2 regions of the Sporosarcina sp. Y838 genome follow, and region 2 is predicted to be linked to the other one. Evidence: a T-box and tRNA genes for the amino acid it is inferred to sense, from the RefSeq annotation. Region 2 holds a T-box; the other holds one or more tRNA genes.

Region 1 (14,772 bases), on a different contig from region 2:
TCCGACCTTCACAATTTCCTTGTAATACTTAACTTGCGATACATTGCTATTACCTTTATATTTTCTCGTTCCCATACTACATTCCTAAACACCGGGATTTTGAATTGTTTCTCCATTTCAGTCATTAAACCAGCCAGTAGAATATCTTTTCTTGGTTGATCTGCATGGATGATCCTTTCATATTCCCTTTGATATTCTAAAAGTGATTTCTTGGCCATCACTATCTGCCCCCTCTAGCTACTTCTCTTTTGGCACGGATTAGTGTGCGTATAGGATCCCTCTTCCAATATATGTAAATCATGTACTTTTTGCTTTTTAGTGAATTTCTTCGGTCTACCTTCACGGAAATCAGGATTCTGCTTCGCATGGCTGGGATCAAAGTAATAGCATTCATCAGTTTATGGACAATAAACGCATTACACATCAATTTCATTTTTTCGACAACTGATGTAAATATTCCTTTTGTGTTGCAATTAGATGAACGAAATCTGACTTCTAGAATCCCTCTAGAAGTTAACTCCCTATACTTGACTTGAACCCTTTTGAAATAACCATCTTTGTTAAACGACAAGATCAAATGGGGAATGTTCGGTATGAGGTATCAATATCATATAGCCCTTTTGGTGTAAATCGACCTGGGCTTTTAAAACTCCTAAATCTCCCTTATTCTAAGTGTGATGATACAAGGTTGTTCACCTCTTTCCTGTAATGTGCCGGTGCTCAATAGAAACATCACTGATTTCCTTTAAAAATAAAACAAGAATCTTACCGTTTTCATAACTATCAGTCCCAATTTTGAATTATATCCATTATGATTGATAGGGAAAATTATTTCCAATTTTATAAACGACATATCAGTAGATCATTCGATGTTTCTTTCATAAGCATAGTGCTGGGACAAGCTAATCACTTGTCCTGTTTTAAATTTGTGTAGTCATTTTCCATAAAAATTTAATTCCAACCGGATTCTCAACAAAATTAGAAACACCTGAAACATTGAATTAACAACGTCTCAGGTGTTTCTTATTGAATCTACTTTCAAATTAAGTCCCAGGAGGGCGTTTTTAAGAGCTTTTAAACCATTATAAACCAAGGTTTTTTCTATTCAATGTGTAAAATATGTGTATAGACTTTTCATGACGCGTATTATTGCAAAGACATACTTCTTCGTATTAAGTCGACCGTATTTCTCTAAATCTAAATGCACACAAAGTTACTATCAGTCATGGAAATTTCGTTCTCCGTAATAAATGTTAGAGAACTTTTCTGCTAATCTAGCGTGATTACTCCCACTTCACTTTTGTAATTAAGACGTTTCCCAGCCTGTTTTACTGTTTCCACTTCAATGTTTCTTTGCACGTAGCTCTTGTCCGAGAACACTTCACGTTTAAAAAAGTTCTCGAATACGTCAGCGCGTCCATTAGATTTTCTAGTCTCTATTTCTTTAGTACTTCTTCGGAATGCATCGGCTGAACGAATTGCATTCCGCATCCATTCAACCGGTAATCCCGATTGAATGAGTGCTTTCTCAAAATCATTCATTTTGATTAATTGCTTGCCAACCGAGAACCACATTAAATACCCTAGAATACCGTCTTGTTGCTTGTTTTGGACAGCCGTCATATTATCAAGATTAATTGACATACCTAACAACGCTTTCTATTTTTGTATTTTAAGTAAATAAAAAAACGCATTTATATCTAGCGATTGCTAAGTAAATCTGTTTTAAAATAACCCGATTTTCCTATTTCAATAGATCCTCTTCTATCACCCTTCAATACCTTTTTTAATACAAAAAACCGACATCTCCTGAATAGGAAAAAACGGTTTTAATATAGTTCACGTAATATGCGTATGTATCAATTTTGACTTTGGTTGCGATCAATGTTTGATAGTTCACGATATTCAACAAGGCCGTCTCGATGAGTTGCGCTTCGATTAACGGTGTATTCGATACGAAGAATGGGTTCGTTGCCAAATACAACTTCCCCCTTCTTTCACGGAACGAACAGTTCCTGTAAAACGTACCGTTCGCAAAAAGTCAACATAGTCTTCTCGATAGCCAAGTTCCTTTAAATACTCCAAATCGCTTTCAGAAAAATGAAATGCTTGAAGATATTCAATGATTCGTTCCAATCCAGCAAAAATCACATACCCATTTCCAAACGGCAATTTCCGAAAATACAATTCAAATACTGCTTTTCCCCTATTAATATTGTCCTCCAAATTAGCTTCTTCCGTATTGATTCTGTACAAGTCCGTGTGAAGAGCGAGGCTATCATCAACATACCTGTTCATTACACTTACCACCTAACCTTACAAAGTACGCCCGGACCTGCTAACGTTAAATAGACTTTTTTATGCACTAGTTTCATTACTTTTCTGTAAGAGATCTTTTGCAAATTCAACAAGTTGACGAGCTTCTTCGGTCCGAAGATAGTTAACATCCAAAGCATCAGTACCCAGACGGAAACGATCCAGTGCGTCAGCATCCTTGAAAATTTGATACAGCAGCACGTCCCGTCCACTTAAATCGGGAGACTTTGCAATCTCTGACAAACTAAGTGAATCATCCTGGTCATGGTAATAGATAATGTAGTAGGTTTTCGCATCATAGGACAAATCATGCGCACGACTATACTCTTTGTAATACACTGCTGCACGACTACCATGTCCTTTATCAATCCCATCATCAAGGCGACGGGAATCATGGAAAACAGCCGCCATCGCTAGTAGCTCCTTTTCCTCTTCACTCAGACCTTTTTGATGCCCGATGAGGAGTGCCAGTAACAGTACGCGGGCGCAATGGGTTTTCGTATGCCATTCACTATCCGGCAGCCAAAACTCTACGTTTTGCTCCATGAATGTATACCATCGTTCATAAGGCTCTTTGATGGGCTGGCAGACAGGTTTATCCAGAATATTTGACAGATACATCATTCATTCCCCCTCTGTTTTCTACTAATGCAAATTAGCTTATTTCATCTGAACTAATTGCTCTAACACTTCGGCAATATCGCCGTCAACACCAATAGACTTAGCTGCAATTGCATTTGGTATATAAAGCTCGGTTCCTTTATTCAGGGTAATATAAGTAGCAATTTCTTCCGAGCTAGCTAAATTCATAAATGGAGCTTTAATCAATTGATTTCTTGCACCTACGCCTAATTCCAGTAAGACTATTTTTTTGCCAAGAGCATTATCGATAAAATTCTGATAAGCCTGCAAACTGGCTTGCCATGCCTCACCTCTTAGAAAATTGCGATCGACTTCGACATGTACTTGCATTGGGTCACCACATTCTAGACATTTAGGAATAAGGCTTGAAGGAACTTTCCCATTTTCTTGGTTTCGGGCCATTTCATTCAATATTTCGTCACCTGGGTAAATTTGATTATGGCAACCATGAGAACATTGCAAATACCGACAATTGCCCTCTATTTCAAAAAGGCGTTCCTTTGGAAATCCTGCCAATGTAAAATGAGAATCTGTATTTGAGGTAACTACAAAATAATTTTTATCCTTCACCAATTCATAAAGGTTGTTTACAACAGGACTAGCTTCCTTGTTGTTTAAAAAGTAGGCGTACATACGGCTAAAAAATGCCCACTTCTCTTCCTCTGATGAATATGGATAAAAAGCTCCTTGTAGGATGCTACGAAAACCATATTTATTACGGAGATCGCCAAAATGTTCCAGAAAGGACGAATCCTCTGAAAAAAATATTAGTACCTCCCGAAATGGCGAGGCCGTTACTTGCGCCAATTACAATGCTGTCAGCCTCTTCTATTTTTCTTAAAACCTTATAATATTTCTCTTTCATATGAACCTCCATTATTTCTAAAATTTCGATGAATATATTTTACTTAATGAATTCGCGTAATGAGAAACCAGATTGCCGAGTACTTATCCAATATCCGAATCTCTTTTTTCCTTCCCGCTCAAAGTATCTTGTAAGACATGTGCAATATCTTCTTTAATGGCAAGTCCTTTTCCAATTAACTCTCGAGGAACGATCGCATCTTTAGGATTAATTGTAATGTAGTAGGCGTCCGGAAAACTATAAGTCATATTCCAAAACGGCTCTTTAATAAACATTGGTGTCATTGTTCCAACGCCTAATTCCAGAAAGAGAATTTTTTTCTCTTTGTTTCTTATAAGAAACTCATTGTATTTTCTTAATTCACTTTGGTAAGTGCTTCCTTCCAGAAATACATAAGAGCGCACCCATGGTTCCATTTCCTGCCCGCATTCTGAACATACTGGAATTAACTCTGTTGGAATTCTGGTTCCCTCTATGTTTGCATACATGTTCTCAACTTGCTCTTTATTAAAATAAATTTGATCATGGCAACGGGAGCCACATTGAAAATAACGCAAATCCCCTTGAATTGGGGAAACTTTCTCTTCAGGGAAAGTCTTGGGAAACTGTGCGTCTTGATTCGTTGTAACAATGAAATAGTCTTTGTCTTGAAGTAGTTGCAATAAATCTAGGTAGGGGCGACCAGCTTCGGCATCATGTAATAATTTAATTTCAGTCGCAAGAAAAGCCCACCGTTCTTCACTTGTAGGATAACGGAAATGATAGCCCATAAAAAGGTTTTCAATCCCATATTTATCTGCAAATCCTCCAAAATGCTTCAGGAAATTTTCATCAGTATGATAAAAACTAGTGTGTCCAATAGCCTCAGACATTCCAGCAGCGCCACCTACCACAATTGCCTCAGCTTCTTGGATTTTGTTTAGTAATGTGTCTATGTTGTCTTGATATTGTTGTGATAACATATTTTTTTGTCCTCCTTTGTATTTTTCGCTTTCCTATTATTGAGCTACTTTCGCCTTCTCGTTCAGGGCATCTTCAAGAACTCGGGCAATATCTTCGTTAATTGCGAGTCCTTTTTCGCTTATCTCTCTAGGAACCACCGCATCTTTAGGATTGATGCTGATATAGTATGCATTCGGCAAACTATGAGTCATCTCCCAAAATGGCTCTTTAATAAACATCGGCGTCATCGTTCCTACGCCTAATTCCAGGAATAGGATCTTTTTATATTTGTTTTTCATAAGGAATGCTTGGAATTTCATTAATTCGCTTCTGAAAAGGCTTCCTTCTAGAAAAACACGAGATCGTACCCATGGTTCCATATCCTCCCCACATTCTGGACAAGTAGGAATCAACTCTGTGGGAATTTTAGTTCCCTCTATGTTTGCGTACATTTCTTCAACTTGCTTTTTATTGAAATAAACATGATCGTGGCAACGGTTGCAACATTGATAATAACGCCAATCCCCTTGAATCGCAGAGACCTTCTCTCCGGGAAAAACCTTTGAAAACTGAGTGTCTTGATTCGTTGTAAGGACGAAATAGTTTTTATCTTGAAGCAGTTGCAATAAATCAAGGTAGGGCTTACCGGCTTCGGCATCATATACAAACTTGTTTAAAGTAGCAATATAAGCCCAGCGTTCTTCTCTTGTCTCAAAACGGTGATAAAAACCATAAAAAATATTTTCAATCCCATACTTATCTGCAAATTCACTAAAATATTTCAGAAAGATTTCATCTGTCTGATACCAGTTGTACCCGGCGGCAGCAGACATCCCAGCAGCGCCACCAACCACAACCGCCTCAGCTTCTTCGATTTTCTGAAGTAGTGTCACTAAATGGTCTTGATATTGTTGTGTTAACATACTATATTTGTCCTCCTATAGATTTATACATTGCAGTTGAAAACATTCACGCATATATTGCCCCCCGCTCAACAACAAATCGTAAAGTCTCAGATGCGCAATATCTGTTTTGGTTGTAAAGCACACCTTTACTTGAACCTAAATATATTATATAGTGGATACAAACTAAAAAACAGTATGCACTTTTACGACGCATACTATCCAGAAGGATAGTGTAAAATGAAAAATTCCAAAATGAATGTTGCTGACAATGAAGAGACCTCTTTCGGTTACACACTTTCTATTATTAACGGCAAATGGAAGCTACTAATTATTTACAATTTATCAAAAAACGGTGTAGTGCGTTATAATGAACTTCAGCGTATGATGGGTAAAATAACATATAAAACGCTCAGTTCTACACTAAAGGAAATGGTAAGTGATGGTATAGTCCATCGTGAAGAATATCCACAAATCCCTCCTAAGGTGGAATATAGCCTGACTGAAAAGGGGCACACGCTCTGGCCTATTATCCAGATAATGTGCCAATGGGGAGATCATAATAAGGAAATATAAAAGAGAGATACTTCAGGTATATTGCATGGTTGATTTGATCCTGAAGACTCAAAGAAAAAATGGTTGCAATCATCCGTATTTGATGATTGCAACCATTTTTCTTCGAATTATTTCCATTGTCTTTTGGTGTATAACAAGCTCTTCTAATATTTTTCATAAAACCAAATGTACCGTCTAAACGTTCTTTGTGAAATGAAAAAACTGTCGACAAAAAATGCGTTAACATATAAGATACATTTCTTCAGTTAAGTTCAGTTTACTTAACTGAAGAAGATGGAGGATATTATGCATTCAAATTATCAAAAATTGTTTAAAGAATTGACTGTCGTTTTTAGTGAATATTATTTAAATTATCTATTGTACAATGAAATCGCCAAGAAATTTGCGATTTCGAAAAGTGCTGTGAGCCAAGTATTATCGAAGCTCGAAGCACTAAATTTTATCAAACGTGAGGCCAATCCAAATAATCATCGCGAGTACTTCATCGGGTTTGCAGAAGAAGGTCTCGCTTATCAGACATTAAGTAAAGAAGCAGATAAAGAATTTATGACGAAGCACTTCGCTGACATCGATTTAGAACAATTGCAAAATGTATTACAAACGATGAAGAAAGTAAATGCATCCATTTCATCTTCCGACAAATAGGACCGTGAATTGTTTGACAATTAATTAGAGGAAATCAATTATGAATCGAAAAGAGAAAGTGTCTATTGCACTTGCATTATCTAGTTTATTTATTGCTTTTGTCGGGATGGGACTTGCCGCACCAGTTATGCCATCGATTGCGAAGGATTTAAGTTTAAGTGGTGCCGTTGTAGGATACTTGTTCGCTGCGATGGCCTTTGCACAGTTTCTCGCTTCCCCTTTTACAGGTGTATGGGTCGATTCAATCGGCCGTAAAAAAATGATGGTCATCGGTCTTTTGTTATTTTCATTTTCAGAGGCACTGTTTGGCTTTTCAAATGAAACGTGGCTATTATTTGTAAGCCGTCTACTTGGCGGTGTAGGTGCCGCTTTCATTATGCCAGCTGTTGTTACGTATATTGCCGATAAAACGACGCTAACAAATCGTGCAAAAGTGTTAGGCTAGCAATCGGCTGCGATTAGTTTAGGATTTATAATTGGTCCAGGAATTGGCGGATTTATTGCGGAGTTTGGGATACGCGCACCGTTCTTCTTCGCTGCTGCCATATCATCGATTACTGCCATTGTTATTGCCATTGTAATGGACGATTCAATTTCAACAGAGCAGCTACAAATAAATCGTGCATCCGCTGTACGACCAGCGTTTATTCAGGAGTTTAAAAAATCTTTTCAGTCACAGCACTTCACACCACTACTGATCGTGTTCGTACTAGCGTTTGGACTAGCCGTTTATGAAATGATGTTTAGCTTATTCGTCGATGAAAAGTTTGGCTTTACGGTCCGTGATATTTCATTTATTATTACAATCGGTTCAATAGCTGGGGTTGTCGCTCAAATTTTATTCTTTGATAAGCTGGTCAGATTAATTGGGGAACGAATGCTGATTAATTTAACCTTACTATCTTCTGCTATTTTTATCTATATTACGATTTTAATAGATGGTTACTGGACGATGATTGTCATTACGAGCATTGTATTTTTCTCTGGTGATATTTTACGCCCTGCTGTGACATCCTTTTTGTCAAAAATCGTTGGGGAAAACCAGGGGTATATTGCGGGTATGAACTCTGCTTACACTAGCTTAGGTATCATAATAGGACCAATTATTGGCGGTATTTTATTTGATATCAACATCGATATACCGTATGTATTTGCCGCAGTTGTGCTTGTCATCGCGTTTGTTATTTCAAGTACAAAATTAAAGAAGCCTCACCTCAATTAAACCTACTTAAAAATTCGCTATCTCATTAGATAGCGAATTTTTATTTTATATTCAAATCACTGGTCGTAACCATTTTATCATGTAGCAGTCAAAGGACTTTGTTGTTTAATCTCTTGTATCGATAAATGTACACTATAATTCCCATACTCAAGAATTTTATCTAGAAAGAGAGATTCAATTGTTTTTGAGAGTTCAATTTGACTTTTATATGGTAACAGCCTTCTCCTGATACGCGGTGAACTTCCACTACTTCTTTGCAATCATTCATTAATCGGATAAACGCATCATGGTTTGCTGTTTTCATAAATATAATGATAAACGCTGTATAAGTGAGTCCCACTTTCATTTCATCGACTTGTAGAGAGAAGGCTATAATTACGCCACTATCTTCAAGTTTTTTATACGATTCCCTACTACTTGTCCCGTCATATGAATTTGTTCGCCTAAGTCTTACCATTGGATACGTGAATTATCGGATAGTAACCGTAGGATCTGAAATTCAATGTTATCAAGTTCCATAATACATTTGTTTCACCGTAAAATTTTTTGAGCTGAAAGTGTTTCGCCAACCTATCGATAAAAAACAATATACGAGATATGATTAAAGTGGACCAAAATACTTTAAATGAGGTGGAGATATAATGAGCACAGCGCTAATTATTGTAGATATTCAAAATGACTATTTCCCAAATGGAAAGATGGAATTAGTTAATCCAGATAAAGCCGCGGCTAATGCTGCTAAAGTTCTTGAATGGTTTAGGCAGAACAATAAAGAGAATATTTTTCATGTTCAGCATATCGCAGCTGATCCTGCTTTAGGATTCTTCCTTCCGGATACGGACGGTGCTGCAATACATGAAACTGTTCAACCTTTGGAAAGCGAAAGCATTATCATCAAACATTTCCCTAACAGCTTTTTACAGACTGATTTGGAAAACAAATTAAGAGAAAATGGCGTAACCAAGGTAGTCGTGGTAGGAATGATGACGCATATGTGTATTGATGCGACAGTCAGAGCGGCAGTGGATCTAGGCTTCGAGACGACACTTATTGAAGATGCATGTGCGACGACAGACTTATCTTATGATGGTAAAGACGTTCCAGCTGAACAGGTTCATTACGCGTTTGTCGGTGCACTTAACGGTATGTATTGTGCTGTAACTTCGACTGAGGACTTCTTGCAATAAGAAACACAATCTTAATGTAAAAGGCATTTGGGAATGCGCTTATTCCCAAATGCCTTTTAATTTTTCTGGAAACAATCTATGCGAACAATCTCCTCATTTAGCCTGATTTATGCAGTAATAGTATCCTTTACTAGCACATCTAATTTACCTGTTTCCGGGGTTGTTTTGGAACTTGGGACCTTTCCTGTTGAAGGCAAAAACTTTTCAAAGTGTAGATTTACAAATCAGAAGGACCCCACACTTTTCTAAAGAATAAAATGTACTGCTAGCTTATAAGTTAATTGTTAATATATTTCTCAAACACATCACCAAAGTCTTTAATTCGGTATTGGTCACGGGCAGCCGTTAACCAGGAGAAACCAAACTCGGTCAATTGTTTATACTGGTCGGCTAGCTGGATATCAGACAGTCGTGCGTTATGCAACACTGTTACAGCTTTATCAAGACTTCCATTCGCTAACTCTAACAGGATATTGTTGTCGTGGACTTTTTCCGAAATATAAGATAATGCTTTGTACAGATCAATCAATTGGGCAAGTTGCTTTTTATCAACGTCAATGCTGAACGATTGATTGCCTAAAGAGAACTTGATTTCAACATCCAAATCCACTTTTCCCGCCGTTTCCAAAAACACATCGGTAATTTGATATTGCGAATACGAATAGCGTTTTAGCAAGCGCTTCGAAGATATAGCTTTCTCTCCATCGACGTGAATAAATGCAATGTTCGTAAAGCAATATTCATCCATTTTTGTCTTGATTAAAAAATAAATCTTTTCATTCTCTTCATTTCGAATATAATCATCCGCATCCGTTTTATCATAATCTTCTGGACCTATGATTTTACCGATATCCGACAAGCCTAACGCATCTGAAGCAAATTTTTTCAACATATGCCTCGCCCCTTCTCTCTACTTATATTCTTTCACCTGTATTATATAACTTTTCTTGAGATAAATGTAGAACCTCTATTCAAACTGATAAGTAATTCCCTGTGAACTTCTCTCACCTTGTCTGGTAACATTGAAGATTGATTACTTGCGAATCTAACTTAGTGTAGCCTGTCCATTACTCTCGATTTCTGTAACAGTCAAACGGTAACAACACTAACCAAATAATCCTGTCTTTTTCGTCATAATAAAAAATCCTTCATTCAGTTGAAAGGTTAAAGGATATTTTAATTAGTCAAAGATACTCTATTGTTTTTTTAAAAATTGTGTTTGTACATTTAGAGAAGAAAAAGTAAAACCGCATCTTGTTCTTTAACCCTATTTACTAAATAGACTTATTTCATATCTTTTATACATCTTTAAAATGACCACGGAGGGATTCATCCCCCCAATTGATGTCTTGGCTAAACACTAGGAACTTCACGATAATCTTTTGCAAACTTTACGTTGTGCTCCTGATTATTCTTCGGTGCCGCTACTCTCAAGCTTAATGACTTATCAAATAGTTTAGGGTCAAAGTAATAGAATTCATCGGTTTGTGGACAATAAACGCAATACACATCAATTTCGTTTTTTTCGACAACTGATGTAACAATACCTTTTGTGTTGCAATAAGATGAACGAAATCTGACCTCTAGAATCCCTCTAGAAGTTAACTCCCTATACTTGACCTGAACTCTTTTGAAATAACCATCTTTATAAACGACAAGATCAAATGGGGAATGTTCAGTATGGGGTGCCATTATCATATAGCCCTTTTGGTGTAAATCGACCTGGGCTTTTAAAACTCCTAAATCTCCCTAATTCTTAGTGTGATGATACAAGGTTGTTCACCTCTTTCCTGTAATGTGCCGGTGCTCGATAGAAACATCACTAATTTCCTTTAAATATAAAACAAGAATCTTACCGTTTTCATGACAATCAGTCCCAATTTTGAATTATATTCATTATGATTGATAGGGAATAATATTTCCAACTTTATAAACAACATAATCAGTATATCAATCGTTATTCCTTTCAAAAGCATAGCGTCAAAACAAACTAATCACTTGTCGTTTATGAAATTTGTGTAGTTGCTTTTCAAAAACTTTCAAATCCGAACGGATTTTCAACAAAATCAAAAACACCTGAAACATTGAATAAACAACGTCTCAGGTGTTTCTTATTGAATCTACTTTTCAAATTATGTCCCAGGAGGACGTTTTTAAGAGCCTTTAAACCCATATACACCAACCTTTCGTCTATTCAATGTGTATAATATGTGTATAAACTTTTCAGTCCAAAAAATGTTATAAAGACTTACTTTTTCAAGTTGAGTTACCCATTATTCTGCACTGACAACATTATGCATCTTAATGTATTTTACAACTTCAAATACTCTTCTTCGAATTCATTTGTCTGGCATAGAATAGCTTTACTAGAGCGACAAGAATTCCTTCAACTTCTTGCTCACGCTCGAAAAACTTTGCATTTAGTGCATTTTTAATTTCTTCTAATTTAGCATAATTAGTGTTTGTCATATTGAATAACCCCTTTGAATTTTAGTTTAAATAAAATAGGAAGCCGGTTTCTTTTGCAACCGTACTTCCCTATAAAGAATCCTCCTCAGTATTTCGATGAAAGAATAAACAATTCTTGTTCTTTTATTGAAAGCTCACGCATTTCCATCTGCAATTCCTGTTCTTTTAATTCATTTGAACGTTCGAGCTGATAAGCAATCTTTTTAATATGTTGCACACAATCGACAACATCTCTATCGTAGAATTTTCTTCCCATTATTGTTTGATAAAACTCAGTCATTTTAATCTCTTCATTCCACTATTTTTAGAGATTCGCAACCATTTTTGAAACCGCAGCTCGGATTGTCATGACTTTATTTTCTAGTAAATCTGCTTCATTGGTGACAATGCCTTTGTAATTACGATAGTTCTCAAGAGAGGACGTGAAGCTTACAAGCAGATTCAACCCATCCGTATGTGAATCTGGGACAAAGTAAATTCCCCCATTTTGGCGTACTGGTGTGGGTGCTAAAGACTGTAAGATTTTATTAACCATTACTCTTATTTGTTGGGCTGAATAATGGTTTCTATAAATATTAAAATTTCGTTCCGCTTCATAGCACAGCTCTTTTGCAATTTCGTTCTCCGTTATAAATCTTAGAGAACTATTGTGCTTATCTAGCGTGATTACTCCCGCTCTACTGCTGTAATTAAGACGTTTACCAGCCTGATCCACAGTCTCCACTACAATGTTCCGCTGCACGTGGCTATTGTCCGAGAACACTTCGCGAATAAGATAGTTCTCGAATACTCCAGCGTGCCCAGTAGATTTTCTAGTCTCTATCTCTTTAGTACTTCTTCGAAATGCATCGGCTGGACGAATCGCATTCGGCATCCATTCAACAGGCAATCCTGATTGAACAAGCGCTTTCTCCAAATCATCCATTTTGATTAATTGCTTGCCAACCGAGAACCACATGAGATGACCGAGAATACCGTCTTGTTGCTGGTTTTGAACAGCCGTCATATTATCAAGATTAATCGACATATCTAACAACCCTTTCTATTTTTGTATTTTATATAGATAGAAAAACGCATTTATACATAGCAATTGCTAAGTAAATGCGTTTTAAAATAACCCTCTTTTCTGATTTCAATAGCTTCTCTTCCATCTCCCTTCAGTACCTTTTTGAATGCAAAAAAACCGACATCTCCTGAATAGGAAAAATCGGCTTTAATATAGTTCAAGCAAAATGCGCAAGTACCTCTTCTGGCATGCCAAAGTAATTTTCGGACGTGTAACACGTCTGCCTAACTTCTCCTTTATATGAGGAATACGAAGGCTGAACATTTGTGCCGAATCTCCTTCTGCATATGCAAAAGTGTAACGACTTTCACCGGTGGTAAAGGTGACAAAGAAACGATTGGATATATATTAATATTAACAAAAATAGAATCACACAGCAATAAAATAAGAATGACATATTGGGGTTACATTCTTTATTTAATACTTTCTTCTAGGTCCTGTTTTAATGAGATAACCTTACCTAGTATATTTATGTTATAATGAGGGATATTTCAATCCATTTACTTCAGATTTAGCAATTGAGCATACGATTGAGGGACTTGGAGATATGTTAGCTTTGATTCGGTACAAAAATTCGTATGGCCGTTCAAAGTTTTATTCGATCAAGTTCTAGATTATTAGTACCGACTATATAGTATTCTCGAAGCAAACGAAAAGCAGCTTTACTAGTTCTAAATGAACTAGTAAAGCTGCTTTTTATTATGACCCCTACGGGATTCGAACCCGTGATACCGCCGTGAAAGGGCGGTGTCTTAACCGCTTGACCAAGGGGCCAAAGAATATGGCGGAGAAAACCCTCGCACCGCTTGAGTACTTCCCCAAAAAATGGCTCCGCAGGTAGGACTCGAACCTACGACCGATCGGTTAACAGCCGATTGCTCTACCACTGAGCTACTGCGGAATGGTGGGCCTAAGTGGACTCGAACCACCGACCTCACGCTTATCAGGCGTGCGCTCTAACCAGCTGAGCTATAGGCCCTCTTTGAAGCGAGTGAAGGGAATCGAACCCTCATCATCAGCTTGGAAGGCTGAGGTTTTACCACTAAACTACACTCGCATAATAATGGTGGCTTCGGTTTACAGTAAGCTCTCGCTTTTCTTAAACCCTATGATAATACTAATAAAAATGGCGGTCCCGACCGGGATCGAACCGGCGATCTCCTGCGTGACAGGCAGGCATGTTAACCGCTACACCACGGGACCATTTGGTTGCGGGGGCAGGATTTGAACCTGCGACCTTCGGATTATGAGCCCGACGAGATACCACTTCTCCACCCCGCGATAACAATATGAGTAACGGTAATATATAAATTGTTAAAAAAATAATGGTGCGCCCGGCAGAAGTCGAATCCACAACCTCCTGATCCGTAGTCAGGTGCTCTATCCAATTGAGCTACGAGCGCATATAAGTATAACTAAGTATTTATGCCGAGAACCGGAATCGAAACGGTAGTCACATACCGTAGGATTTTAAGTCCTGTGTGTCTGCCAGTTCCACCACACCCGCAATATCTATCATGACGGCAGTCATAAAATGGTGAGCCATGCAGGATTCGAACCTGCGACCCTCTGATTAAAAGTCAGATGCTCTACCAACTGAGCTAATGGCTCGAAAAGTGGTTCCGGACAACCTACTGATTACAAGTCAGCTGCTCTACCAATTGAGCTACTCCGGCGTATAATTTGATTTCTTGAAATTCATGGTGGAGGATGACGGGCTCGAACCGCCGACCCTCTGCTTGTAAGGCAGATGCTCTCCCAGCTGAGCTAATCCTCCTAGGTATAATTGGTTGTATACTGAAAACAGTATATTGAGTTGTTCAAGCCCGGCGACGTCCTACTCTCACAGGGGGAACCCCCCAACTACCATCGGCGCTGAAGAGCTTAACTTCCGTGTTCGGTATGGGAACGGGTGTGACCTCTTCGCAATCGTCACCAGA
Region 2 (14,772 bases):
GCATAGCCATGACTTTGAGATGTCAGTTCTGTACGACCCGTCGTTAAATCTTTTACTGGGTGATTGCCACCCATATGGCTGTTTTTCAATTTCACTGTCTGTGCTCCGCAAGCTATGGAAAACAGCTGATGACCAAGGCCGATCCCGAAGATTGGGGCTTTTCCTAACAAATCTCTAATTGTTTCAACCGTGCCCTCTACATCTTCCGGATTACCTGGCCCGTTTGACAACACAATACCATCTGGTGATAAAGCAAGGATTTCTTTTGTCGAAGTGTTATAAGGTACTACAATCACGTCGCAATCTCTATCGTTTAATTCACGTAAAATACCATGTTTCATGCCGTAATCGATTAGGATAACACGCTCTCCACGGCCAGGGCTTGGATACGGTTTCTTCGTTGAAACGCGGGCAACTAGATCTGTAGGCAAAGTATAAGATACGGCTTGCTCAACCATTTCTTGCACGTTCACTTGTTCCCCAGCAGCTGTCAAAATACCTTTTAGTGACCCTTTGTCTCGCAACAGCCTTGTTAATTTACGAGTATCGATACCTTGGATTCCAGGAATACCTTTCATCGTCAGCAGTTCGCAAAGTGTCATGATACTGCGGAAGTTAGACGGTTCTTCTGCCAGTTCACGGACAACTACGCCGCTTGCCGCCAGTTCAATTGACTCGTAATCGTCTCGGTTAATACCGTAATTACCGATAAGTGGGTAAGTCATAACAATAATTTGTCCTGCACCTGATGGGTTCGATATGGTTTCTTGATAACCTGTCATTCCTGTTGTGAATACTGTTTCACCGATTGAGGCTGCATCGGAACCAAAAGCAGTTCCTTCAAAAATTGTACCGTCTTCTAAAATTAGCATTCTTTTTTTCATCATTGTCCATCCTCCCAGACTACTTTTCCACCGAATATTGTTTTCACTGGCCATCCTGTACATGTCCAACCGTCAAATGGCGTGTTCTTGCCATTTGAGACAAATGTCGTCCGGTCTATTTTTTCTTCTTTATTCAAATCGAGGAACACTAGATCTGCAGTAGCGCCGACTTCGATTTTCCCATATGGCAACCCGAATACATCAGCGGGTTTTTTTGTCATCCAATCGATGAGTTGTTGCAATGTCCATATTCCTTCTTTAACAAAGTTCGTATAAAGAAGCGGGAAAGCTGTTTCAAACCCTGTAATGCCGAATGGTGCTTTTGCAAAGCCTGCTGCTTTTTCTTCAGCAGTATGTGGTGCATGATCTGTTGCGATGAAATCGAGCGTGCCATCAAGCAATCCTTCTCGCAATGCGATTAGATCCTCTTTTCCACGTAGCGGTGGATTCATTTTCCAATCTGCGTTATCTCCTGGAATATCGTCTTCTGATAGAAGAAGGTGATGCGGACTTACTTCTGCAGTAACATGTATACCTGCTTTTTTCGCATCACGTATAACCCTAACTGATTCTTTCGTACTAACATGACAAACATGATAATGAGCGCCTGCCGCTTCAGCCAGTAAAATATCCCGCGCGATATGGACCGATTCCGCTATTGAAGGGATGCCAGGGAGACCGAGCTCCTTATTGCGTTTCCCCTCATGCATTGCGCCTCCGTAGATGAGCGTATTGTCTTCACAGTGAGCAACAATTGCCATTCCGATTTCGGCAGCATCTTGCATTGCTTCATACATCATTCCTGCCTGTTGCACCCCAACACCGTCATCTGTGAATGCAAATGCGCCATACTCTTTCAATTCCGCAAGATTCGTGCGTTCTTTTCCGGCTTCCCGAATTGTAATGGAAGCGTATGGAAGGACTCGAATTAGTGATTTCTGAGCTATCAACTCATTGACGAAAGTCAGATTTTCTTTTGTATCCGGAACCGGCCTAGTATTCGGCATTGCACAGATTGTCGTGTAACCGCCTTTTGCTGCTGCTAGCGTACCACTTTCAATTGTCTCTTTATGCTCCCCGCCTGGTTCCCGTAGATGCACGTGGACATCAATGAATCCTGGTGCTAGTAAAAGTCCTTGTCCATCGATGATTTGTGCACTCCCGGCATTTAGCTCCTGACCTATTTCCGAGATTTTATCATCTGTCATTTTTACATCTGTCGTAATAAGTTTTCCGTCTTCGTTAAGCATCTGAATCCCTTTAATCAGTTTCTCCATGTTAATTCCTCCCTTTCAAAACTATCTCCAACACAGCCATACGTATGTAAACACCATTTTCCATCTGTTTAAAGATCCTAGATTGGTTGCATTCAATAAGTGATTCTGAGATTTCTACTCCTCTGTTGAAAGGTCCTGGATGCATGATGATGGCATTTTCCTTCATCATCTTCGCACGAGCTTCTGTCAAACCATATCGTTCATGGTAACTTTCTTCAGTAAAGATTGAGCCTACTCCATGCCTTTCATGCTGAACACGCAGAAGCATGACCACGTCACTCGTACTAATTACTTCGTCCCACGAATCAACGCTCTCAAATTCTCCTGCCCATTTAGCTGGGCAAAGGAAAGTCACATTGGCTCCGAGTTTTGTCAATGCATCTGCATTGGATCGAGCAACCCGGCTATGTGTAATATCCCCTGCAATTAGAACATTCAGACCTTTAAACGAACCGAACTCTTCCTTGATTGTGAACAAATCCAACAATGACTGCGTCGGGTGCTGACCTGCCCCATCTCCGCCATTTATAATGGATACATTCGTTCTGCCAACCAATTGCTTATAGTATCCGTCTTCAGGATGACGGATAACAAGTGCATCCACACCGATTGCTTCAAGCGTTTTCACCGTGTCATAAAGAGTTTCACCTTTTAGTGTGCTTGAGAAATTTGATTCGAATGGCAGTACTCCAAGGTTAAGTTTTTGTTCGGCCATTTCAAAACTCATTTTTGTCCGCGTACTAGGTTCAAAAAACAAGTTACTGACAAAGTATTTCCCGGGCAATTCCCGTGCTCCAAGTTTTTTAAATGTATCTGCACGATCAAGGATAGTCATGATTTCAGCTTCACTCAGATCTTTCATGGATAGAAGATGTTGCATTCAGTTTATCCCCCTTTTATTGGTAAGCGACTAAACTCTATATCAGGATTTTTTAAAAAACGAGCCTTCCCGATAAACGGAAAGGCTCGTTAAGTATGACTATCCTCATCCTTCACTCAGATGGGCGTCTACGAACCTTTTCCTGACTCTCGGGCAGTGTTAAAAGGTTTTCTATTTAGTTTTATCGTCCATGCTATCATTCGTTCGGCCTGGTAGCACTAAGTTGAGCAGTACACCTACAATTGCTGCAAGTGCCATTCCTTCAATTTGAAACGTATCATTGAATTTAACGGATGCTCCTCCAATACCAATTATGAGAATAACAGAAGCAATTACCAAGTTTCGCTGATTTCCGAAATCGATTTTATGATCCACTAGCATGCGTAAGCCAGACGAAGCGATAATTCCGAATAGGAGAATTGAAACCCCGCCGAGTACTGCTGCAGGAATTGTAGCGATTAACGCCATAACTTTACCTAGGAATGAGAAAGCTATTGCGAAAACTGCTGCTCCTAAAATTACATATACACTGTAGACACGTGTCAGTGCTAGAACACCGATATTTTCACCGTAAGTTGTCTTTGGTGGACCTCCGACAAAGCCGCTTATTAGCGTTCCCAGTCCATCACCCAGTAAGGAGCGATTCAATCCCGGATTTTTTATATAATCTCTTCCAACAATTCTACCGAGAACGAGCTGATGGCCAATATGTTCTGATATCGTTACGATTGCAATTGGCACCATCAGAGCTAACAGCGTGGGCGTAATGATGAATTCGTAATCTACTCCGGGTATAAGCATTTCTGGAAATTCAAACCATTTTGCTTCCAAAACTGCTGTAAAATCCAATATCCCGATGAATGCCGAGTAAATGTATCCTACTATGATGCCGATAAGTATTGGCATCAAACTAACAATTCCCTTAAAGAACATGATGCAGATTATTGCAGCTGCAAGTGTCACAATTGCCGCGGAAAAATGAAGCAGGTTGTATACCTTTTCATCCCCGACCTGAATCGTACTTGCCATGCTAACTGCAGTCGATGATAGTGCAAGTCCTATAACGATGATGACTGGTGCCACTACAATTGGAGGTAAAACTTTCATAATCCAAACATAGCCTGTTTTCCATATTAGCAGTGAAATGATACCGTAGACCAAAGCGACAAACATACTTCCAATCATCGCGCTACCAATGCCACCTGTTTGGGTCGCTACTTGAATCGGGATGATAAAAGCGAATGATGAGCCTAAGTACGCCGGGACTTGGAATCGTGTAACAATGATGAAAACGATTGTCGCAATCCCGCTTGTTAGGAGAGCAATTGCTGGACTTAACCCCACTAGTTGAGGAACTAGTATTGTCGCTCCAAACATAGCAAACATATGTTGTAAACTAAGAATAATCCACCTGGCAGTTGCTGGTTTTTCATGGACATCTAAAACTTTTTCGTTCATAGTCATTTTCCCCCGTACGATGTACTTTATTTACTTTCTAGTCTTCGGGAGATATTCCCAATCGCTTTTATTTAGAATGAATCGAAACGCTATCTTTGCCGTCGGTCTCTTGTACACTGACCACGACCTGCTCATCGTTCGATGTAGGGATATTTTTCCCTACAAAGTCGGGTCGAATCGGCAATTCACGATGGCCTCGGTCGACAAGTACTGCAAGTTGAATTGTCGCTGGTCTACCTAAGTCCATAACTGCGTCCATCGCCGCACGAACCGTTCTGCCCGTGTATAAGACGTCATCCACTAGGATCACTTTCTTATTTGTCACATCATGCTCAATGTCGACTTGCTGCACGAGAGGTTCGTTGTTGCTATGTTTAAGCATTAAATCGTCTCGATATAATGTAATATCAAGTTCACCCGTTTTAATTGGCTTTCCTTCAATAAGCTCGATTTTCTCTGCAAGTCTCTTGGCGAGGTATGCACCACGCGTCTTGATGCCGACAAGAATACATTCATCAATTCCTTTGTTGCGTTCGATAATTTCATGAGCAATTCTCGTAACTGCCCTGCCAATTGCTTGTTCATCAAGAATATTTGCTTTTTCTGCCATTTGAACATCCTCCATTTCCCAATTTTCACTGTCGATTGTCGATTATAATACCATCCTGAAGCCAAGAGGGTTAAGTGGTTTCTTTTTTTTATAAAAAAACCCTCCCAGCCAAGGACGGCGGGAGGGTATACGTGCAGAAATAAATGTACATAGAAACTGCGCGCAGCAGTTTGATTGTACTTCCGTGCAACCTTCCCAGCCTCTCTGGACTGATGTTAAAGGTATCGCTATTCAATTGCTTCATTCAGTATACAATTCACTCTTCTGTCTTGTCAACACTTTTTCTGACTTTATCAACTAATTCTTTAAAGTCTTCTGGCAGAGGACTGTTAAACTCCAAATACTCGTCAGTTACAGGGTGCTTAAAGCCAACTGTACCTGCATGCAATACTTGTCCATTAAACTCAAGTGTTTTTTTAGGTCCGTATTTCGGATCTCCGACGAGTGGATAACCGATGTATTTCATATGAACTCGGATTTGATGCGTACGTCCCGTTTCCAATTTACATTCGACTAATGTGAAATCACCAAATCGTTCAAGTACTTTAAAATGCGTTACGGCATGTCTTCCTTTATCGATAATCCCCATGCTTTGACGCTCGCGTGGGTCACGGCCAATCGGAGCATCAATCGTTCCATTATCATGAGGTATATGACCATGGACAAGTGCAGTGTATACACGCGTTACTGTCCGTTTAACAAGCTGGTCGACCAATGATACGTGCGCTTTATCATTTTTTGCGACCATCAACAGGCCTGAAGTATCCTTATCAATTCTGTGGACAATACCTGGACGGAGCACACCATTTATACCTGAGAGATCCGTACAATGATGCATTAGTCCATTAACAACTGTTCCTGACGGATGACCCGGCGCCGGATGGACAACCATTCCGCGCGGTTTGTTGACAACGAGGACATCTTTATCTTCATAGACAATATCAAGACTGAGGTTTTCTGCAACGACGTCGAGTTCTTCCGGTTCAGGTTCATCCACCGTTACCGTATCCCCTAGTTTTACTTTATAATTTGGTTTTACTTGCGTACCGTCTACAAGAACAAAGCCATCTTTCAGCCATGTTTGAATTTGTGTACGTGACCATTCTGGGTTGACTTCCGACAACGCTTTGTCAATACGACTTCCCTTGTGTTCTTCAGTTATTTCGATTTCAATTATTTCCATACCTACACCTTTTTCTTGTTCTTTTTTTCATCCATAATTATATGAATGATGATGATAACCACGCCGACTGTCAATGCCGCATCCGCCACGTTAAAAATGGGGAAATCATAATTGATAACCGGAATCATGACATCGACGAAATCGACAACTTCCTTGCGCCATAGACGATCAATGAAATTCCCAATTGCCCCGCCAAGCAAAAACATTAGACCAATACCAAAGAGCGGTTGACCTTTCGCTTCTTTATGAAAGTAATAAATGATGCCGCCTGCAACTACTACTGTGACAATATAAAATAACCACATTTGACCTTCGAGCATTCCCCATGCCGCTCCCCTGTTGCGGTGAGATAAAAGCCCCAAATAAGGTTCTGCAATACTGATTTTTTCACCAAGTTCCATATTTTTAACGACAAGCCATTTAGTAATCTGATCTAAAACTATGACCAATGCCGCCAATCCGTAATAAATGAACAATCCAAATACCCCCGTCCGACAGATTACGTACTATTTTACCACATAGACACCTATATGAGCGCGTTTCAACGCTAAAAAAAGCCGCTGCAGCAAGCTTAATAAAAAGACTGCAGCGGCGGCTTTCAATTTAACCCGTCTTACGAATAATGCTCTATCACGACTTCTGCACAACGCGTACATAGTGTTGGATGTGTTTCGTCAGTTCCGATTGTTTCGGAAATTGTCCAGCAACGTTCACATTTTTCACCATCTGCCTTTTCAACAAGAACACTTACCGTATCCAGTTTCAAAGTACCTTCAGGCATGTTTGTAATATCACCTTCAGCAAATTGCGATACGATGAAGAATTGTGCGAAATCGATATCGTCCGCCGCGAATACATCTTTCAGGTTTTCAGGGACAGCAACCGTTACTTTCGCTTCAAGCGACTTCCCGATCACTTTATCATTCCGCGCTTCTTCAAGCGCCTTCAGAACATTATCCCGGACAAGCATCAAGGTAACAAAACGCTCACGCAATGCTTGTGCTGTTTCCCCAAGATCTTTCGCGTCAGGCATATCTGTAAGCTGAATACTTTCTTCCTTCTTATGTTCAACAAATGCCCACAGCTCATCTGTCGTATGCGGAATAATTGGTGTCAATAATTTCAACAGCGAAATCAAGGTTTCATACATTACTGTTTGCATTGCCCGACGATGTGGATGATCTGCACCTTCGATATATACAACATCTTTCGCAATATCAAGGTAGAACGAGCTCAATTCACCCGTACAGAAGTTATTTACTGCATGATATACATTTGCAAATTCGTAATTATCATATGCTTCACGTACTTCTTTAATCATATCCTGCAACTTCACATAAACAAATTTGTCTACTGTACGCAGATTTTCAAATGCGACTGAGTCAGTTGCCGGATTAAAGTCCGATGTATTCCCGTGAAGGAAACGGAGTGTATTACGAATTTTTCTATATACTTCAGAAACTTGTTTGAAATTTGAATCCGACACTCTGACGTCCGCTGTATAGTCAACAGAAGATACCCATAGACGAAGAATATCTGCACCCAGCTGATTCATCACTTTCGCAGGAACGATGACGTTACCGATTGATTTACTCATTTTACGTCCTTCGCCATCCAGTGTGAAACCATGGCTTAGCACGCCCTTATAAGGCGCATGGCCATTAATCGCAACACTCGTCGTAAGAGATGAATTAAACCATCCACGATATTGGTCAGATCCTTCAAGATAGAGATCAGCCGGATAGACAAGATCATCTCGTTCTACAAGTACACCCTGATGCGTCGAGCCTGAATCGAACCAGACGTCCATGATGTCTGTCTCTTTTGTGAATAGACCGTTTGGACTTCCAACATGTGTGAAACCTTCTGGAAGTAAATCTTTTGCATCGCGTTCGAACCAGATGTTAGACCCGTTTTCACGGAACAATTCTGAAACGTTGGCAATTGTTTCATCCGTAATGATTGGTTCTCCATTTTCAGCATAAAATACTGGAATTGGTACTCCCCATACACGCTGACGTGAAATACACCAGTCGCCGCGGTCGCGAACCATATTATACAGTCTCGTTTCACCCCATGATGGTGTGAATTTCGTATTTTTTATTGCGTCAAGCAATTCTGAACGGAACGATTCAATTGAAGCAAACCATTGTGAAGTCGCTCGATAAATTACCGGTTTTTTCGTACGCCAGTCATGTGGGTACGAGTGAGTGATAAATGATAACTTTTGAAGTGAGCCCACTTCTTTGAGCGCTTCAGTAACTGCTTTGTTTGCATCTTCATAAAAGAGCCCTTCAAAGCCAGGTGCCTCGTCCGTCATAACGCCACGGTCATCAATTGGTGAAAGCGCATCAATTCCGTATGACTTAGAAACATAGAAGTCATCTTCCCCGTGACCCGGTGCTGTATGGACACACCCCGTACCAGCTTCAGCTGTGACGTGTTCACCGAGCATGATAAGTGAGTCGCGATCATACAATGGGTGTTTGGCAATGACACGGTCTAGCTCAATACCTTTTAGTTCACGTTCAACCGCATAATCTTCCCATCCGAGCTCTTCAGCTACAAATGTAAGTAAGTCTTTAGCGATTAGGAATTTTCCTTCTCCTGTTTTAACAATGACGTATATAAATTCAGGATGGACAGAAATTCCCAGGTTTGCAGGAATCGTCCACGGAGTCGTCGTCCAGATTAAGAAATTAACATCTTCATCAATCACACCAAGTCCATCTTTAACAGGGAAACTAACATAAATAGATGGAGATTTCTTGTCTTGGTATTCGATTTCTGCTTCAGCTAGTGCAGATTCACTCGAAGGAGACCAGTAAACCGGTTTTAGTCCTTTATAGATATAACCTTTTTTCGCCATTTCTCCAAAAACTTGAATTTGACGCGCTTCAAATGATGGCTTCAGCGTGATATATGGGTTATCCCAATCGCCCCTAACACCAATCCGTTTAAACTGGCTACGTTGGCTGTCAATCTGACTAAGTGCATATTCTTCACACATCTTGCGGAATTCAGCTACAGTCATTTCTTTTCTCTTTACACCTTTGTTAACTAATGCCTGCTCAATCGGTAGTCCATGTGTATCCCAACCTGGAACGTATGGAGCATGGAATCCTGACATTGACTTGTGGCGGACAATCATGTCCTTCAACACTTTGTTCAAAGCATGGCCCATATGGAGATCGCCATTTGCATATGGAGGACCGTCATGTAAAACAAAAAACGGGCGCCCCTCAGTTCGTTGTTGTACTTTTTTATAGATGTCCATCTCTGCCCATTTCTCTTGCATTAAAGGCTCTTTGTTAGGTAAGTTTCCTCGCATTGGGAACTCTGTTTTCGGCATAAGAAGTGTATCTTTATATTCCATATTGTTTTCCTCCTTTAAAATTGAAAAGCGTAATCAGTTCGCACATTTAAAAAGCGCAGAGTACCCAGAATCCAAGTTTAGCCAACGACTTTCGTAGATTATCCTTTGGCGAAAAATTTCATGATTTTCCGAGCAACAAAAAAAATCCCCACCCCTAAAAAGGGACGAAGAATTAATCTCGCGTTACCACCCTACTTGCAGCAAACAGATTTGCTACCACTCAGACACCATAACGGGGTGTGTCCGGGATTACGTAAATCATTCCATAATCCGGCTCAAGAGTGATCTTCATTTCCAATTTGTTGACCGGGCTTCCACCATCCCCGGCTCGCTGTACACAATTTCGGAAAGTACTTTCTCCTTCAACGCCTGTTCTAAATATATGCATATAATTATATGTGTGCATTAAGACCAAAGTCAAGTTTACTTACGAATCTAGGTCAGCAACCATTTCTAAGCGTTCTGCGTCGATTTCATATTCTAGCAAAACATCCCAGTCATCTGACTGGATAAGGTCAAGTTGCGCTTCAATAAGCATTTTAAACCGCGCACGGAAAACCTTGGATTGTTTTTTAAGATCTTCTACTTCCACAGAAATCTGACGTGCACGTGAAAGTGCTTCATTAACGATTCGATCCGCATTTTTTTCAGCTTCTTTGATTATCAATTTCGATTCTTTCATTGAGTTACGTCGTACATCCTCCGCAGCTTCTTGGGCGATAAGAATTGACTTATGAAGCGTTTGTTCAATTGTGTTAAAGTGGGAAACTTGTTCCGTTGATTGTTGTAAACTGGCTTGTAATGTTTTGTTTTCCGCAAGAACGTTTTCATAGTCTTTCATGATTTGTTCCAGGAATTCGTTTACCTCATCTTCATTATATCCACGGAACTTGCTTGCAAACTCTTTATTATGTATATCAAGTGGTGATAAAGCCATTTAAAGCATCTCCCTTTTAACGTATTCATTCTCTATTATACATGTTGGAACATCAGATGACAGTTCTTTTTTTAAACTATTGTCTGATAAAGTGAAACTTCAATTAACAGAGAATTTTCATTCCATTGATTGTAAAAGAACTCAGATTACGAACGCCGCGTGATGGTTAAGTCTTAAAGTAGGAGGCATACTGCCCGTTAATGAAGAATAATTCATTCTAACTTCCCAACGACGAGTCTGATTTTATCTTTGCGGGTTCTTCCTTCAATTGCAATCACTTTAAAACGACCTGAACCTCTAATTGATATCATATCCGATTCTTGTAGTTCAAAAGTGGGTTGATCACGTATAGCCCAGTTCACTTTCACTTTTCCACTATGTATAAGTGAAGCAGCTTTCGGGCGTGCAACATTCAATAGAGCAGCCGTTACAACATCGAGTCTTAAGGAGCTGACAATATACATTTCCTCTGTCCATGTATCTGTCGTGTCTATCCAATCTTCAGAATTATGACTTTTTTCAACCGTCACTTTCGCTTTTCCAATCGATATAAAGTTCGCAGTCATATAATCATTTAACTCGTCCACAACCGCAAACTGTACCTCATCATTATCCACTCGAATGTCTCCAAACTTCGAACGATCAATGCCTAATGACATCATCGAACCAAGAATATCCTTATGATCTAGGGACAGAAACTTTGAAGCGTATTTGACATTGAACATGGCGATACGATAATCATCCATTTCAGGTACAAAATAATCAGGGTAAATAAGTACTCTTCTACGTTCCGCATCAGGAAATGCGCCACTCGATCCGACAACTAAACTAGAACTTCCCGCGAGCGATTCAACAATACGTAGCTGCCTTGGATCTAAGAATCCTGTTAATTTAGGTGAATACGTATCCTCCACTTCACGAATCCAGCCTATTGCCGTTTCGATGAAAGGTTGTTCGTCTTTTCTAAAGTGTTGCAATATTGTTTCCATTTGTTTCTCTCCTTATAAAAAATCCTCACATAAGTGAGGATAACATAATCATTTTATATACTTCAAAAATCCCCTTTGAGATTAAGCTCAAAGCGAATAAACCTACGATTGGTGAAATATCAATCATACCTAGTGGTGGAATGAACTTTCTGAAAAAACCTAAATAAGGCTCTGCAATCTTTTCAAGCATTTTACCAAACTTAGTTTCACGTGAAGCTGGTACCCAAGACATAAGGATATATATAATAAGTAGTATTGAGTAAATTTGAATTAGCCATGCTATACCTCTATAAAGTAATGTTATGATCTCTGCCATTCTATTCCGTACACCTCATTCAATTTCTATCTTTCAAAATAATCGGATATTGCGCCATCAACTTCTACATTTTCAGGAACGCATAGGAAAATATCCGTCCCAATCCGTTGAATGTCTCCGCCTATTGCATAAACTGTACCGCTCAAGAAATCGACAATTCGAATTCCCTGGTCCCGTTCGATTCGCTGTAAATTCACTACAACAGCGCGTTTATTTTTCAAGTGTTCGGATATATCTTGGGCTTCTGCATAAACACGTGGTTCGATAAGAACGACTTTTGAAGACTTCTGGAGACTTTGCAAACTGACGACCGTAGCAGATTGCTGTGGTTCTCCGGTTGTTTGTTTTCGGGCAGGTACTCTGCGAGGTTGCTCTTGTACTGGTCGCTGTTCTTCACGAATCGGTTGTTCTTTAATGTCGCTTTCTTCATCTTCCAGATAAAACCACTTCTCAAATTTGTTTTTGATGCTCATGTTTCTCCCCCGCTTTCTGCTCCGACTAGTGCGGTACCGATTCTAACATGGGTTGCCCCTTCTTCAATAGCGACTGTGAAATCGTTCGACATTCCCATTGATAGTTGAGTACAAGGTGCATGTGTCAGTTCTTTAACCGAGATGCTGTCTCTGAGTTCCCTTAATGAACGGAAAACTGTACGGATTGCATTCATATCCTCAGTGAATGGAGCCATTGTCATAAGGCCTATAATTCGGATTTTATCAAAAGCCGCAGCTTCATCAATGAAGCTTTCAAGCTCATCTGGCATGACACCAGATTTTGTTGTTTCACCAGAGACATTCACTTGAATAAAACACTCGATTGTATGGTTTGCACGCTTTTGAATCTCTTTTAGTAAACTAAGTCTGTCTACTGAATGTAGGTAATCAATCTTGTTTATGATATCTTTTACTTTTCGACTTTGAACATTACCAATAAAATGCCATATCGCATCATTTTGAATTGTTACCTGCTTCTCAAGAAGAACTTCGGGACGATTTTCACCCAGATGTTGAATACCTGTTTCCAAAATTTCAGAGGTTTTTGCTACCGAAACTTCCTTTGTGACGGCAACGACCGTTATTTCCGACCTTTTTCGACCTGCTCGATCACACGTAATTTGTATAATTTGTTCAATTTCTTCTATCCGACTTTGAAGGTTTTCCATTATTATCACTACTTTTCATATATCTTTCATTTCATTGTACCAACCTAGCCCGTACATATCAATTATAAATCATTTTCCTGATACCTTTTTACCTACAAGTACGATATCTTTTCCTATTGTTGTAATGTCTTTTAGATTGACACTTTTAGTATCTTTGTCTTTTCCTTCAAAAAAACTGCTTCGATCTCCACCTCCGACAAGCAATGTTTCGACTTTTCCCGTAACAATATCAATTGTGGCATCTTGAACAAAACCTAGGAACGAACCCTTAGTTGCATCAATAACCTCTTTTTTTTGCATTTCTGAAAACTTCATAAAACCCCTCCTATGATTGAATATATGCACACGAACAAAAAAATAACGCAATGCAATCGCTGCATTGCGTTACTATTATCAATTTTGTTCCATTCCTTCTCGTATCGTTTTAACTGCACTCTTCTCTAATCTTGATATTTGCGCTTGAGAAATGCCCAGTTCTTTTGCAATTTCCGTCTGCGTCTGTCCCAAATAAAATCGTTTGGATAGGATGGATTGCTGCCTCTCATCCATTGATGATACCGTTTCTTTTACAGATACATATGTCAACCACCGCTCTTCTGACACGGTTTTGTCTTGTATCTGATCCATCATGAACACGGGATCCCCACTGTCTCCATTCATAGGTTCATGAAGTGACATGGGATCTTGAATTGCGTCTAGTGCAAATAATATATCGTCCGCAGGAATCCCGGTTGCTTCTGACAAATCTGAAATTCGCGGTTCTCTTTGATTGTCGTTAATGAATTGTTCTTTGGCTCTGATGGCCTTATATGCAATGTCTCGTAGTGATCTTGATACCCGTATTGAATGATGGTCACGCAAATGTCTTTTTATTTCTCCGATAATCATTGGGACTGCGTAAGTTGAAAATCTGACGTTATGTTTCAAATCAAAGTTGTCAATCGATTTAAGTAAGCCAATGCAGCCGACTTGAAATAAATCATCCGCCTGTTCTCCCCTGTACGCGAACCTCTGAACTAAGCTAAGGACAAGACGCAAATTACCAATAACAAGTTCTTCTCTTGCTGAATGATCTCCACTTTGAAGCCTGACAAACGTTGCTTTCATCACATCATTTGTTAGTAATGGCAATTCGGACGTATCAATTCCACAAATTTCTACTCTAGTACGTACCATTCGCTTTTCCTCCGCATTCTGTAGATGACTGTACAAGATAGTCTGTCCGCAGTTGTCCAGAATATGCGGGAATCCGCTTCGCCAATTTCAACCATTATGCAATGGGTTGATTTAAACTTTCACGTAATTCCGAGATTATTTTCTTTTCAAGTCGGGAAATATAAGATTGTGAAATCCCAAGCAGTTCTGCAACTTCTTTTTGTGTCATTTCCACTTGTCCCGTCAAGCCAAATCGGCATTCCATAATATAGCGCTCCCGTTCGTCAAGGCTCGTAATCGCTTCAATCATGTGTTGGCGTTCTATTTTCTTTTCTACGTCATCAATGATAATGTGCTCATCTGTGCCGAGTATATCCGACAATAGCAATTCATTTCCGTCCGCATCAGAATTGAGTGGCTCATCAAAAGATATTTCTGACCGCGTCTTATTCGTTTTACGGAGATGCATTAAAATTTCGTTTTCAATACAACGAGATGCGTAAGTAGCCAATTTGATATTTTTGTCAGTTTTAAATGTTTCAATC

The links. A T-box is a leader RNA that pairs with one kind of tRNA and senses whether it is charged. The one in region 2 lies ahead of ileS (isoleucine--tRNA ligase), so its partner is inferred to be a tRNA-Ile.
Region 1: it has a tRNA-Ile gene. The T-box ahead of ileS (isoleucine--tRNA ligase) is inferred to sense a tRNA for this amino acid. The anticodon was not compared.

The regions. Positions count from the first base shown of each region.
Region 1 is NZ_JBXCJD010000017.1:14-14,785, reverse strand. Features, by position in the region: gene AC1TO4_RS15880 (hypothetical protein) at 9-218, opposite strand; partial or broken gene AC1TO4_RS15875 (group I intron-associated PD-(D/E)XK endonuclease) at 234-686, opposite strand; gene AC1TO4_RS15870 (DUF6744 family protein) at 1,270-1,644, opposite strand; partial or broken gene AC1TO4_RS15865 (nicotinate phosphoribosyltransferase) at 1,871-2,298, opposite strand; gene AC1TO4_RS15860 (HD domain-containing protein) at 2,359-2,937, opposite strand; gene AC1TO4_RS15855 (SIR2 family NAD-dependent protein deacylase) at 2,977-3,765, opposite strand; gene AC1TO4_RS15850 (SIR2 family NAD-dependent protein deacylase) at 3,907-4,785, opposite strand; gene AC1TO4_RS15845 (SIR2 family NAD-dependent protein deacylase) at 4,822-5,688, opposite strand; gene AC1TO4_RS15840 (winged helix-turn-helix transcriptional regulator) at 5,908-6,243, shown strand; gene AC1TO4_RS15835 (MarR family winged helix-turn-helix transcriptional regulator) at 6,529-6,888, shown strand; partial or broken gene AC1TO4_RS15830 (MFS transporter) at 6,929-8,110, shown strand; gene AC1TO4_RS15825 (Lrp/AsnC ligand binding domain-containing protein) at 8,271-8,378, opposite strand; gene AC1TO4_RS15820 (cysteine hydrolase family protein) at 8,752-9,297, shown strand; gene AC1TO4_RS15815 (PH domain-containing protein) at 9,575-10,189, opposite strand; partial or broken gene AC1TO4_RS15810 (group I intron-associated PD-(D/E)XK endonuclease) at 10,651-11,070, opposite strand; gene AC1TO4_RS15805 (hypothetical protein) at 11,617-11,766, opposite strand; gene AC1TO4_RS15800 (hypothetical protein) at 11,852-12,046, opposite strand; gene AC1TO4_RS15795 (DUF6744 family protein) at 12,071-12,793, opposite strand; tRNA gene AC1TO4_RS15790 (tRNA-Glu) at 13,535-13,606, opposite strand; tRNA gene AC1TO4_RS15785 (tRNA-Asn) at 13,659-13,733, opposite strand; tRNA gene AC1TO4_RS15780 (tRNA-Ile) at 13,735-13,811, opposite strand; tRNA gene AC1TO4_RS15775 (tRNA-Gly) at 13,819-13,889, opposite strand; tRNA gene AC1TO4_RS15770 (tRNA-Asp) at 13,960-14,035, opposite strand; tRNA gene AC1TO4_RS15765 (tRNA-Met) at 14,039-14,113, opposite strand; tRNA gene AC1TO4_RS15760 (tRNA-Arg) at 14,159-14,235, opposite strand; tRNA gene AC1TO4_RS15755 (tRNA-Lys) at 14,368-14,443, opposite strand; tRNA gene AC1TO4_RS15750 (tRNA-Val) at 14,534-14,609, opposite strand; rRNA gene rrf (5S ribosomal RNA) at 14,657-14,772, opposite strand.
Region 2 is NZ_JBXCJD010000001.1:374,030-388,801, reverse strand. Features, by position in the region: gene AC1TO4_RS01870 (carbamoyl phosphate synthase small subunit) at 1-884, opposite strand, end outside; gene AC1TO4_RS01865 (dihydroorotase) at 884-2,161, opposite strand; gene AC1TO4_RS01860 (aspartate carbamoyltransferase catalytic subunit) at 2,163-3,041, opposite strand; gene AC1TO4_RS01855 (solute carrier family 23 protein) at 3,213-4,499, opposite strand; gene pyrR (bifunctional pyr operon transcriptional regulator/uracil phosphoribosyltransferase PyrR) at 4,567-5,109, opposite strand; gene AC1TO4_RS01845 (RluA family pseudouridine synthase) at 5,366-6,292, opposite strand; gene lspA (signal peptidase II) at 6,295-6,768, opposite strand; gene ileS (isoleucine--tRNA ligase) at 6,906-9,668, opposite strand; T-box leader at 9,826-10,043, opposite strand; gene AC1TO4_RS01830 (DivIVA domain-containing protein) at 10,096-10,605, opposite strand; gene AC1TO4_RS01825 (YlmH family RNA-binding protein) at 10,818-11,594, opposite strand; gene AC1TO4_RS01820 (YggT family protein) at 11,620-11,910, opposite strand; gene AC1TO4_RS01815 (cell division protein SepF) at 11,937-12,383, opposite strand; gene AC1TO4_RS01810 (YggS family pyridoxal phosphate-dependent enzyme) at 12,380-13,072, opposite strand; gene AC1TO4_RS01805 (PRC-barrel domain-containing protein) at 13,142-13,387, opposite strand; gene sigG (RNA polymerase sporulation sigma factor SigG) at 13,466-14,248, opposite strand; gene sigE (RNA polymerase sporulation sigma factor SigE) at 14,343-14,772, opposite strand, start outside.